3 regions of the Paenibacillus sp. KS1 genome follow, and region 3 is predicted to be linked to each of the others. Evidence: riboswitches for the same ligand, from Rfam matches in the RefSeq annotation. Region 3 holds a riboswitch; each other region holds the start of a gene.
The links. Region 3 has a riboswitch for cobalamin ahead of BBG47_RS06335 (S-layer homology domain-containing protein). Riboswitches for the same ligand answer to the same signal wherever they lie in the genome.

Region 1 (4,408 bases), on a different contig from region 3:
CTCGGATGCTTCGATATTTTCTCTCGGTTTCCATCATATATACGCAATCATGATATGCGCTTTGGTGGGTGTCTTGCCAAGTCCTATGTTCTATTATTCTGCTGATGATATAAGCGAAAAGGGAATGCGGTTGCGAATATTGATCCATTTTGTGATCTTGGAAATAGTGTTGCTTATTTTCACGAATTGGATGGGCTGGGTAACGGGAGTAGTTAACACAATGATACTCGCATTTGAAATCGCAATTATCTCCCTGCTTGTCCGTTGGCTTGAATGGAGCAGTGACAGGAAGGTCGCAATGGAAATCAATGAGAAGCTACAAAAACTAAAAAATGATGAAGAACAATAAGACGGGGAGGCAGCAGCTTACCTCGTCTTTTTTACAGCTTACTTTGTTATTCATACAGCATAGTGTCGTTCATATTTACTCTGCACCAATCGTTATGTATGCTGATGCTGCACGAATGAAGCAGAGGAGGCTTGGATTTGGATGATAGGAAACATCATATTGATTATTGCAGCAGTTTGTGAGATATCATTTGCAGTATTCCGCATTTGTACAAAGTCATATCAGAAAAAGATCAAAGCTTTGATAAGGATTGGCGCTTCTGCAGCATTCCTAATTTTCACATTGGCTTCGGTCATTGAGTGGAGCTTCCGTTGGATGGGACTTGGACTGCTGCTGCTTGTCTGGGCGCTACTTGGAGTATGGACGCTCATACGCAGCAAAGAGGAACACAAAGAATATAAAAGCGGCCGCGTTATCAGGAATGCAGTTGGTATGTTTATGCTCGTCGTCATTGCTGTAACTCCTGCTCTCGTATTTCCGCAGTATCATTTGCCCCCAATTACGGGGAAGTATCAAGTCGCAACCGCATCATATACCTATGTTGATAAAAATCGTATCGAACAATTTACAGACACAGGAGAAAATCGGCACGTCAATGTTGAGTTTTGGTATCCTGAACATGCAAACGGTACCTATCCATTGTTGGTATTCTCTCATGGTGCATTCGGCAGCAAAGGAAGCAATATCTCAGCCTATATGGAGCTTGCGAGCCACGGGTACGTAGTATGCGCTATCGATCATCCGTATCATTCTTATTATACGGAATCCAATGACGGAAACAAAACATTCACCGATTGGAATTTTATGCAGGAAGTCATTGACAGCAACATGGGCAGATATACGGTAGAGCAAACCTATGGGCTTATTCAAAAATGGATGAAGCTGCGTACGGATGACATGAATTTTGTAATCGATACGATTTTAGGAAAAGCAAAAACGAGCAGTGACAAGGTGTATCAGCTGATGAATACCCAGAAAATAGGTCTGTTCGGACACTCTATGGGTGGAGCGGCAAGCATGAGGCTTGGCAGGGAGCGTGATGATGTTGGCGCCGTTGTCAATATCGATGCCCCAATGTTTGGCGAGCTCATATACAACAAGGAGACCGATGATTTTGCGGCAAGCAACCAGCCCTATACGACTCCACTTCTTAATATCTATTCTGACGGTGTGTGGGTACAGCTCCTACAGCACAACAGCAAATCCCCTTATGCAGCTAACAAGGTTATTGATAAAAACGGTAAAGTCGTGCATACCGTCCATTTCCAAGGAGCGGAGCATATGAGTCTTACCGACCTGTCTCTCATTTCCCCGCTAATATCCAATATGCTGCAGGGCGGCAGGGTGGCGGAGATTGATCCCTATTACTGTCTTGAAACGATGAATCATATTCTAGTACAGTTTTTCGATTGCTATCTCAAAGGGCAGGGCAGCTTCACATCTGCCGGGACATATTGACGGGCAAATCACTCTTAACTATTTCGATCCTCAACTTTTATCTTTTTTTCATATTGCGTTACAGATTGTTTGTGCTATAATAATTGTCGAATGGATGACCCATTCACGTCATGCACAATAGAAGAAGTTATAGACGATGGAAGTTTGGTGCAAATCCAACGCGGTCCCGCCACTGTGATAGGCCGAATGCTCGGTCTTAAGTCAGGTCTTTTGTCTAGTAACTTTGCCAGGCCAGTCATTTCGAGGCGAAAGTGACTGGTTTACAAGTCTAGTGACGATTGCGCCTCGCTAGGCTTTTTTATATTTTCTTGGAGGCTGTCGACAACGCAGTCGAGTCAGCCTGGTGGTCGCCGCCGAAAATACAAAGATGTACAAGCTGGGCAAGCGGGACGTTTTTCAACGAAGAAGAACCAAATGCACAATGATGTGCATGTCCCACCTTTTTTCTTATACAGATTTGTCGTAATGATGAACTCGATTATATTGAGGTTGACGCCTGTTTGCGTTACGATGTACAGTATAGATGATAATTGAATGATAAGTTGCACAATGGCGTGCACACGACATAACAAGCAAAGAGGCTTTTTGAAGGGATCCATCCCTTTGAGAGGCCTCTTTTTTTGTTGCAACTACTCGTTGGAGGTGCTTTACGTGGATAAACTTTCGATCAAAGCCGATCTCTATATGGGGCATGGCGCGCTGGATCGTCTGATGGAATGGCGTAATAAGCGGATTTTCATCGTTACCGATCCATTCATGGTCAAGTCAGGGATGATCAACATGGTATTCGATCGGCTGCATGAGAGCAATGAGCAATATATTTTCAGCAATATCGTACCTGATCCTCCTGTTGAAATCGTAACCGAAGGTGTTGAGGCATTGGGTGCGTTCAACACAGATTTAATCATTGCAATTGGCGGCGGGTCTGCCATTGATGCGGCTAAGGCGATGAAGCTGTTTGCGCAGAAGCTTCTGAACCAGCAGGAGATTCCATTCGTGGCAATCCCGACGACAAGCGGGACGGGCTCCGAGGTGACATCATTTTCGGTAATCAGCGACAAACAGAAGAACATTAAATACCCACTCGTATCCGATGATATGCTGCCGCAAGAGGCGATATTGGATCCGGAGCTGGTTAAGAGTGTGCCGGACTTCATTACGGCAGATACTGGAATGGATGTATTGACGCATGCGATTGAAGCTTATGTGTCTACAAAAGCGAATGATATATCCGATGCGCTTGCCGAGAAGGCAATTAAGCTGGTGTTTGCTTACTTGCCACGTGCATATAAGGATGGTGGAGATTTAGAAGCACGTGAGAAGATGCATAATGCCTCCTGTATTGCGGGCATGGCATTTAATATTACTTCGCTGGGGCTTAACCATGGCATTGCGCATGTCGCTGGAGCCAAATTCAAAATTGCGCATGGCCGCATGAATGCGATGCTGCTCCCGCATGTTATTGAATTCAATGCGAATTATAAGCCAGGCTATGGCAGGGAAGAGAGCACAGCTTCAGCGGTTCGCTATGCAGAAATCGCGAAAAGCTTGGGTCTATCCGCACCGAATCCGAAGAGCGGTGTACGCAGCTTGGTGCAAGCTATCAAGCAGCTGCAGAAGCAATTGCAGATGTCGCAGACGCTGAAGGAATGCGGAATTGAGAAGGCGCTGCTGGACGAAATGAGAGAGTCGATTGCTGAAGGTGCGTTGAAAGACGGCTGCACAGCGACGAATCCTCGTGTACCAACAACTGGAGATGTGGCTGAAATTTTGAACAAAATGTTTCAATCGTAGGTTTGCGTCGAATTTTGTCTGAATGTGTATTGACAACGTTTGCAGTATTAAAATATAGTAAAGGTAACACAACGGCGTGTTGCATACAAAACCAAGCAAAGAGGCTTCTTAAAATTCCTGTGTGAACTTTTAAGGGGCTTTTATGTTTTTTTACAGCAATTTCACGTGTTTCTGACATGAGAGTGAGATGATGGTATGGAGCAACACACTGAGAAACAACGCGTTATCCAAGAGTACGTGCCTGGTAAACAGGTCACGCTGGCTCATATTATCGCGAATCCGAACCCTGATATCTATAAGAAGCTGGGATTAGGGAATGACGCACATGATTCAATCGGAGTCATGACGATAACACCAAGCGAGGCTTCCATTATTGCAGCGGATATCGCGACGAAGGCGGCTGGCGTACAGATCGGCTTCGTCGATCGCTTCAGCGGATCACTCGTCATTACAGGCGATGTATCCTCTGTCGAATCTGCTATAAGTGAAGTGCTGTTTGGACTTCAAAATATTTTAGGCTTCTCAACTGCTGCGAACATAACGAGAACGTAGGTGAAGAAGCTGATGAGAAAAATTATTTTCGCCGGAAGTACCGGTTCTGGCAAGACGACACTGTGCCAATGGCTGCACGGTCAAGAAATTGCCTATAAAAAGACGCAAGCGATTGAAAGCTTCGACCAAGCGATCGATACGCCGGGCGAGTGCATCGAGAACCGATATTTATACAAGATGCTGCTCGTAACCAGCGTAGATGCTGACGTAATCGGGCTTGTGCAAGATTGCACGAAGGAAGATAGCTACTTCCCA
Region 2 (4,408 bases), on a different contig from region 3:
AGTGGGGATCTCGTACTTGTTCGCCCAGGTGAGAAAGTACCGGTAGACGGCATTGTAGTTAGCGGGACATCGACCGTGGATGAATCCATGCTTACCGGTGAAAGCGTCCCTGTTGAGAAGCAAGCTGGCGATAATGTATATGGGGCTACCGTGAATGCGCAGGGGGCATTTACGATGAGAGCGACTCAGGTCGGCTCCGAGACGGCCCTCTCGCAAATTATTAAAATCGTTGAGGAGGCGCAGGGCTCCAAGGCTCCGATTCAGCGGATCGCTGATAAAATATCAGGCATCTTCGTGCCGATAGTCGTTGGGATTGCGGTGCTTGTATTCTTAATTTGGTATTTCGCTGTTGAACCAGGCAACTTCGGTGTAGCCTTGTCTCGAACCATTGCCGTACTCGTAATTGCTTGCCCGTGTGCGCTCGGCTTGGCAACGCCAACGTCGATTATGGCGGGAACCGGACGTGCTGCAGAATATGGTGTACTATTCCGTGGCGGCGAGCATCTGGAAGGCGCCTATCGGGTGCAGACGGTTGTGCTCGACAAGACAGGAACCGTAACAGAAGGGGCTCCTTCGCTTACAGATGTTGTATTGCATGATGGGAATGAAGTCGAGAAGACAGAACTCTTGACCTTACTGGCATCTGCTGAGAAGCAATCCGAGCATCCATTGGCACAGGCGATTGTGAAGGGATTGTCGGAGCAAGGGATCAGTACGGTCGAACCGGATTCATTTCGAGCTGAACCTGGATATGGAATAGCGGCTGAGGTGAATGGGCATCAGATCATTGTCGGCACACGCAGATGGATGGAGAAGAACGGGGTAGCAAGCGCAGGTGCGGAGGAAGCATTGCAAGACATGGAGCAGGCAGGCAAGACGGCAATGCTTATCGCGGTTGATGGCAGCTGGAAAGGCATAGTTGCCGTTGCCGATCAAGTGAAGGCTTCTTCGAAGAAGGCCATCGAGCGGCTGCATCAAATGGGGATACGCGTTGTTATGATGACAGGAGACAACACCCGTACGGCCAGAGCAATCGCGTCACAAGTAGGGATTGATGATGTATTTGCAGAGGTGCTGCCTGAACAGAAGGCACAGCATGTGCGCGAGCTGCAGCAGAGAGGCAGTGTCGTCGCCATGGTAGGCGATGGAATTAATGATGCGCCAGCTCTGGCAGCAGCGGACATTGGGTTCGCGATCGGTACAGGTACGGATGTAGCAATGGAGACGGCAGGCGTAACCTTAATGCGTGGCGACTTGAACGGCATTGCGGATGCGATGGAGATGAGCCGCCGTACCATGCGCAACATTAAGCAGAACTTGTTCTGGGCACTTGTATACAATACGATTGGTATCCCGATTGCAGCAATCGGATTGCTTGCCCCATGGCTTGCAGGAGCGGCTATGGCCTTCAGCTCGGTATCCGTTGTACTGAATGCACTGCGGCTTCAACGCATCAAGCTGTAGCCTGACAGAATTTCACGGTAGAGATCGTGATGTTCCTAAACAGAAGGAAGCATATAATCATATCGCTGAACGTATTATGCGGTAATGATGATGCGGATCATTGACGAACTGTCAACTTTGGTGTTAACAAAAGTGGCGGCCACATGGTATGATCAAATCGGATGAAAGGTATGATTAAGGAGGTCTGAACATGCAATTACGCGTTACAGCGAAGGCAGTCGAGCGTTTTTTGGCTGATTGGGGATTCACAGCAGGAGACTCAGTACGCATATTCGTCCGCTACAGCGGATTCAGTGCTTCAGGACCTTATTCATTCGGCATCATGAAAGACAGTCCGCAATATCCAGCAGTGACGGAAGTTGTGAACGGCATTACGTTCTTTATGGAGCAAAATGATGTATGGTTCTTGGATAATCGTGAATTGACGCTAGATGAGAAAGGCGAAGATATTGTCTTTCTGCATGAAGGAATGGTCATCTAGCGCATCAACCCGTAATCATCAATAGGCGAGCCGAGAGGCTCGCCTATTGTGCATGGATAGACGCCTAGTGAATCGGAGTTTAATGAAGATAAGGTCACAGCTCCGGTATTTGTTTATTTTGGTTAGAGATGAGAAAAAATCCTTGTCATTCGTTCTGGTTAGATATATAATCGTTCTCAATTGGGGGAAGCGTGACTGCGACTTTCAATGCAATTGAATATGAGGAAACAGGTGCTTTGGGTAACGTCGAAGCTTAATAGGGAAGCCGGTTGGAAATCCGGCGCGGTCCCGCCACTGTGACAGTTGAGGTATTGCGAGAGAGCCACTGGTCGTAATCGATCGGGAAGGCTGCAAAGGCCAATGAAGCTGAAGCCAGGAGACCTGCCTGTTTTGACAACACTGTTCGTACCTACGGGAGATAGGGAAGTGTTCGTAAGCATGGATATCGGTTTTCGATTCCTCTTAGCATGAGGGTAGTATGCTAATGAGACGGAAGGATCGATTTATTCCACTATGACTTCATGGACGTTTACGAGACATTTCTGTTGTTGGACAGGAATGTCTTTTTTGCATATTGGGATGCAATGAAAATTTCTGAAGTCTGAGTGATAAAGTCACATATGGTGGGGTAGAGCGTTCAACTGCAATCTTAATTCCGTGTTAAGCGATAGAAATTGTACAACTATATCCCGTACGGCAAATTGACTCATGGAGAGGGGCAGTATGATGACCGTTCATTCAATCAAGACAAGCACAGCAGGTTACCCTCGGATCGGATACGACCGGGAATGGAAGAAGGTATTGGAGCAATATTGGGCTGGGAACAGTTCTGTTCAGCAGCTGGAAGAAGAATTGGCGCGCATCAATGATGTTCGGCTGAAGACGATGCAGGACGCTGGCATTGACCTGATTCCAGTAAATGATTACTCCTGGTATGATCATGTGCTTGATATGACAGCCACATTCGGATTGATACCGTCACGGTTTGCATATGACGGTGGAGAAGTGAACGCAGATTTGCTGTTCGCCTTGGCTCGCGGTACACAGGATGCGGTAGCTTGCGAGATGACGAAGTGGTTTAATACGAACTATCACTACATTGTGCCGGAATGGGAAGGCAAGGCGCCGCAATTGACGGTCAATCGCCCGTTGCAAGCCTATCGCCAAGCGAAGCAGATTCATGGCATTGAAGGTAAGCCAGTCATCATCGGGCCATATACTTATGTCCGCTTTATTAAAGGGATTAAACCGGAAGAGCGCCTGAACGTTCTTCGCCAATTCGTAGGGGTATACGGACAGTTGCTTAGCGAGTTGGAGGGTGAAGGTGTGCAGGCTGTGCAATTGGATGAACCTGCATTCGTGCTGGAAATGCCAAGCGAGCATTGGGCTGCTGTGAAGGAAGTCTATGCCGAATTGCGCAAGGCAGCACCAAGCTTATCATTATGGGTTCAGACCTACTTCGATGCGGTGTCCGACTACGAAGCGTTCGTGTCGCTTCCGGTGGATACGCTCGGATTAGACTTTGTTCATGATAGAGGGAGAAATGAAGCAGCGCTTCGTCAATTCGGATTCCCTGCGCAGAAGCAGCTTGCTGTCGGCATTATTGATGGCCGCAATATTTGGCGTACGGACTTAGCGGCTGCTGCAGTATGGCTGGAGTCTGTGGAAGGGATTGTACCGAAGGAACGCTGGATTATTCAGCCATCATGCAGCCTGCTTCATGTACCACTCACGGCGGCGCGGGAAACTGAGCTGTCAGCACCAGTGCGCGAGGCATTGGCGTTCGCGGATGAGAAGCTGGAGGAGACTGCCCTACTTGCTCGTCACTTCGCAAGCCCGAGTGAAGAGACGCGTGCAGCATTAGCAGAGAGCGGTGCTCGTGTTCAAGCATGGCGGACAGAACCATTAAGACAGCGTCCACAAGTCGTTCAGGCGTTGGAAGAACTGCTTCGTGCAGAAAAGGAAAAAGGAATTGAACGTCTTCCATTCGAGGAACGCAAGGAGCTTCAACGCAAGCGCTGGCCATCGCTGCCGCTCCTGCCGACCACAACGATTGGCAGTATGCCGCAAACTGCGGATATCCGGCGCGCACGCCTTCGCTTCCGCAAGGGAGAATGGGATGCGAAGACGTATGAAACCTATTTGGAAGAAGAAATGACACGCTGGATTTGCATTCAGGAAGAGATCGGCATTGACGTGCTGGTACATGGTGAATTCGAACGCACGGACATGGTCGAATACTTTGGCGAGAAGCTGGACGGGTTCGCGTTCACGAAGTTCGGCTGGGTACAATCCTATGGCTCGCGCTGTGTAAAACCACCGGTTCTGTACGGAGATGTGGCGTTCACAGAGCCGATGACGGTGAAGGAAACGGCATTTGCGCAGTCCTTGACGTCTCAGCCGGTTAAGGGGATGCTTACGGGCCCGGTTACGATCTTGAACTGGTCGTTCGTACGTGACGAC
Region 3 (4,408 bases):
GGTTCTAAATAATAGAAGAGAGGGCGCCACAACTGGCGCCCCTTTTCCATTTAAGCTAATTATATCTGATGGCATTCGACATCCCTTATGAAAACAATCACTTATTGACTATAACGGGAAAGACTCTTGTTATATTTCAGAAGTTCTGGGACAATAATAATCAGATTATAAGAGGAAGTTCAGTGATTTATAGAAGAACTTATAAGCAAGTAAGACAGAATTTTAACGTGTTGAAAAGAGGGCACTAGATGAATAAGCAATCCATCTATGGATTAACATTGGATCAGTTGGCCGCTTGGTTAGAGGAGCGGGGGCATAAGAAGTCACGGGCATCCCAAGTGTGGGATTATCTATATCGTAAGCGGGTCAAGGATTTCGCTGATATGACAGAAGTAAATGAAGCCAGCGTAGCACTGCTGTCTGAACACTTCGTTATTCATACGCTTAGCGAGCATGTGAAGCAGCAATCGGCTGACGGCACAATCAAGTTCTTGTTCAAGCTGCAGGATGGCAACTTGATCGAGACAGTATTGATGAGACACAAATTCGGGCTGTCGGTATGTGTGACGACTCAGGTTGGCTGCAACATCGGCTGCAGCTTTTGTGCGAGCGGACTGCTGGCGAAGAGCCGCGACTTGTCGAGCGGTGAGATTGTGGAGCAAATCATGAAGGTTCAGCACCATTTGGATGCAGTGGGTGAGGGTGATTTAGTCAGCCATATCGTCGTGATGGGTATCGGAGAACCATTCGATAACTTCGAGAATATCGTTGACTTCTTGCGGGTTGTTACCGACCACAAAGGTCTGGCAATTGGAGCGAGACGAATTACGGTTTCGACAAGTGGATTGGCGAATAAGATTAAAGACTTCGCAGATATTAATCTGCGGGTGAACTTGGCCCTATCCTTGCATGCGCCGAATGATGAGCTTCGCACGCGCATTATGAAGATTAACCGCGCGATTCCGATTGCGAAGGTGATGGAGGCGATTCGGTACTTCATCAACACGACGAACCAACGGGTGACACTGGAATATATTTTGCTGAAGGACGTGAACGATCAGCAGGAGCACGCGCTTGAGTTGGTGCAGCTGATTCAAGAGTGGAAGATGCAGGACGAGGTCAATGTGAACTTGATTCCGTACAATCCAGTTGATGAGCACAGCCAGTATCAGCGCAGTGAGCAGGAGTCAATTCGCGGCTTCTATGATGTCATGAAGAAAAATGACATTAGCTGCAGTGTACGGTTGGAGCATGGCACAGATATTGATGCAGCATGCGGACAGCTTCGCAGTAAGCAGATTAAGAAGGAAAGCGGTGCTGGTGCCGATCAGGCAGCTATGAGCTAAAATCAATTTGTAGTTTACAAAAAGCGTACCTACCAATGGGTAGGGCGCTTTTTTTCGTGCTGTCTATGAGAAAGTTCTTTGTCCGTCATGCTAAATTTTGCTACAATAAAACCGCGTATTCTTATCGCAATTACATAGAAATAGTTTATATGGTGCTGTGCATGCGCAGCTTAATAGGGAAGTCGATGCGAGTTCGACGCGGTCCCGCCACTGTAACGCAGAGCTGATAATCAAGGCTTTTATCCACTGTTAACTGAGTTAACGGGAAGGTAGATTGTCGAGCGATGATGCGAAGCCAGGAGACCTGCCATATAAGTGCTCTATATTTCTCACGAGGATGGGAGGGGGATGTTTATTCGTGCTGCTAGTAGGAGATTACTAGTGTATTTGGCTGCACAGAAGTGGTTACCTAACATCTTTCTAACAAGGAAAGGTGTTTTTTTATTGCCTTTATATTGATTTATAAGGAGAGCGGACATTGAAGATTACGAACAGAATGTTGAAGAAGAGCTTGTCTGCATTACTAAGTATCGTATTGTTGTTATCACTTGTACAGCCACAAGTCATAGGAGCGGCTAGTGGGCAGGGCAATACTCAGTTAAATAACATGATTGAACATACGGTTCAATATTATAAGGACTATTATAATGATGCTTCTAATCAAGACGCTGTAAGTGATTCATGGTGGGAGCTTGTTGCTCTGTGGAGTGCGGGTCAAGATTTGCATGATGGGACTTGGAAGTTGCCCGCGTGGGAAAAGAAGGAGCCGAGACGATATCGTCCCCAATCCAATGGAACGGAACAGATACAATACATATTCGGCTTGCTTTCGATGGGGAGAGATCCTGAACATGCTTGGGAAACAAATCGAAACCTGTGGTCAGATTTAGCATCACAGCAAAATCAAACAACAGGATCCTTTGGTGCCGTAAATAAGCATATTTGGTCCATACTTGCACTCAATGCCGGATTGAAGCGGGGACAGGATGTCGGGGTATGGAAGGATGACGCATCTCGACAGAAGGCTCTGAAGTATTTACTCAGTGCCCAGTACGCAGACGGCGGATTCGGACTTGAGGCTACGGGAAGCACAGGTGACACCGATATAACTGGAATGGCCCTGCTGGCATTAGGCCAATATCAAGGAGATAGCGCTGTTGAGCAGGCGATTGAACGTGCAAAGAACTTACTGATGAAGCGTCAGTTGAACAGTGCAGGATTCGCTTCTGAAAGTGAGGGTATCGTCGGGGACGAGAATTCGAATAGCTTATCTACTTCCGTATCCGGCTTAATCGCTTCAGGTGAAGATGTATTTGGCTCTAGATGGACGAAGAATGGGAAAACGTTTTTGGATGCGTATTCTCAATTTCAGAAGGCTGACGGTTCATTTGCTTGGCTAGTTAAGGACACTGATGGTAATGGCATGGCAACACAGCAGGCGCTTACTGCCTTGTTGGATATTCAAAGCGGCGAATCCGTATGGTCGCGTATTGCTGATGCGAAGCCGCTACAGAATTATCGTTCAAGCATCTTGACTACCTCTCAAATTGATAATGGCGCGGTAGATCCGGAAGTTGAGATTACACTGTCTGGCGATTTATTTAGAGTCGAGTCTACTAAAGCTGACAGCTGGTCTATCGATGTAGGAACGACTGGACTAAAGCTGAAGGAAATCTCCAAGCTGAGTAATGAAAAAGTAAAAATATCATTCAGTGGTCGTGCAAAAGCAGGCACTGTTGCGATACAGTCCTTGGCAGGAACGACTGCAGGCATTGTAAGCAGTAACGTAGTCAGTATTCGCATAGAGGCACCTAAACCGGTTGGTTTAGTTACTTTATCCGTGGAGAGACGCACCTTAAACGAGCCAGATATTCTAGTGCCAACTGCCGTACCGATCTATGAAGGAGAGACAGCCTTTTCCATCCTTAAGAAAGTGCTGGAGGAACAGGGGATCGAATTAGAGTTCCAAGGGAAAGGTGCTTCTGTATATGTAGAAAGTATCGATGACCTTTGGGAAAAGGATCATGGGGATGGAAGCGGATGGGTATATACCGTAAATGGAGTCGCACCGAAGTCTAGCGCAGGAGCATACCCATTAAAGGATGGAGATATTCTCCGTTGGCAATATACAAAGAACTTAGGCAAGGATATTGAGGATCAAGACAAGCCTAATCAACCGAACGACAAGGTGATTCAAGTCGATGAGAAGGAACAGAGAGTTGAAATAGGCTCTCCACAAGATGAATTGTCATCCAACAAGACAATACTTGTGTTTCCGAAACAAGAATTGCCACATGTTACTTCGGTAACGAGTAGTACATATCTTGAAATTGAATCGAATACTGTTGTCATTTCTCCGGCTTGGGACAAAAAACTGGAACTTCCTCATAGTGGGGATGCAAATAATGAGGCGCTTCTTGCAAAAGTGAACGAAGTTCTATCTCATGTGAAGAAGGAGACAGAGAACATTGATCTGCGTGTCAAACTAGGCGGAGATCAAGATATTCAATTCAATCAGCATGTAACGCTAGTGTTAAAGGGTCAGGGAGATAATGAAGCAGGATATTTGGATGCCAGTGGGACTTTTACTGCTATACAAAAATACGATGATGCATCTGTTCGTAATGATGATGCCTACTCCTATGGAGAACAAGGCGAACTCGTAATCAAGACAAGGCATTTTTCTGAATTTGTCACTTATATAACGAAAGCCAAGGAAGGTAACGGAGGAACCGAAGTACCCGGCGGAGATAATGGAACGGGTACCGAAAAGCCAGAAGTACCTGGCGGGGATAATGGAACAGGTACCGAAAAACCAGAAGTACCTGGTGGAGATAAAGGTACAGGCACCGGAAATGGTGGCGGCGTTGTCGTGCCACCTTTTGTTGCAGATACGATAACCTTTTCAGTAGAAAAGCGTTCAATCGGAGCGGGGGACATTATTGCCCCAATGACGGTACCACTTCAAGATGGAGATACAGCTTTTACTGTGTTGGAGAGAGTAGCCGCAAAATCAGGAATATCGATAGATAGAGAAGGTAGAGGAAGTTCTATTTATGTTT

Region 1: linked by a shared signal. The riboswitch ahead of BBG47_RS22030 (1-propanol dehydrogenase PduQ) and the one ahead of BBG47_RS06335 (S-layer homology domain-containing protein) in region 3 are both predicted to bind cobalamin.
Region 2: linked by a shared signal. The riboswitch ahead of metE (5-methyltetrahydropteroyltriglutamate--homocysteine S-methyltransferase) and the one ahead of BBG47_RS06335 (S-layer homology domain-containing protein) in region 3 are both predicted to bind cobalamin.

What each region holds. Positions count from the first base shown of each region.
Region 1 is NZ_MAIS01000082.1:20,776-25,183, forward strand. Features, by position in the region: gene BBG47_RS22020 (DUF3021 family protein) at 1-349, shown strand, start outside; gene BBG47_RS22025 (alpha/beta hydrolase family protein) at 491-1,807, shown strand; adenosylcobalamin (AdoCbl) riboswitch at 1,920-2,071, shown strand; gene BBG47_RS22030 (1-propanol dehydrogenase PduQ) at 2,459-3,601, shown strand; gene BBG47_RS22035 (BMC domain-containing protein) at 3,797-4,153, shown strand; gene BBG47_RS22040 (EutP/PduV family microcompartment system protein) at 4,166-4,408, shown strand, end outside.
Region 2 is NZ_MAIS01000038.1:14,070-18,477, forward strand. Features, by position in the region: gene BBG47_RS14400 (heavy metal translocating P-type ATPase) at 1-1,464, shown strand, start outside; gene BBG47_RS14405 (HesB/YadR/YfhF family protein) at 1,655-1,945, shown strand; cobalamin riboswitch at 2,158-2,348, shown strand; gene metE (5-methyltetrahydropteroyltriglutamate--homocysteine S-methyltransferase) at 2,672-4,408, shown strand, end outside.
Region 3 is NZ_MAIS01000012.1:67,460-71,867, forward strand. Features, by position in the region: gene rlmN (dual-specificity RNA methyltransferase RlmN) at 249-1,346, shown strand; cobalamin riboswitch at 1,480-1,672, shown strand; gene BBG47_RS06335 (S-layer homology domain-containing protein) at 1,825-4,408, shown strand, end outside.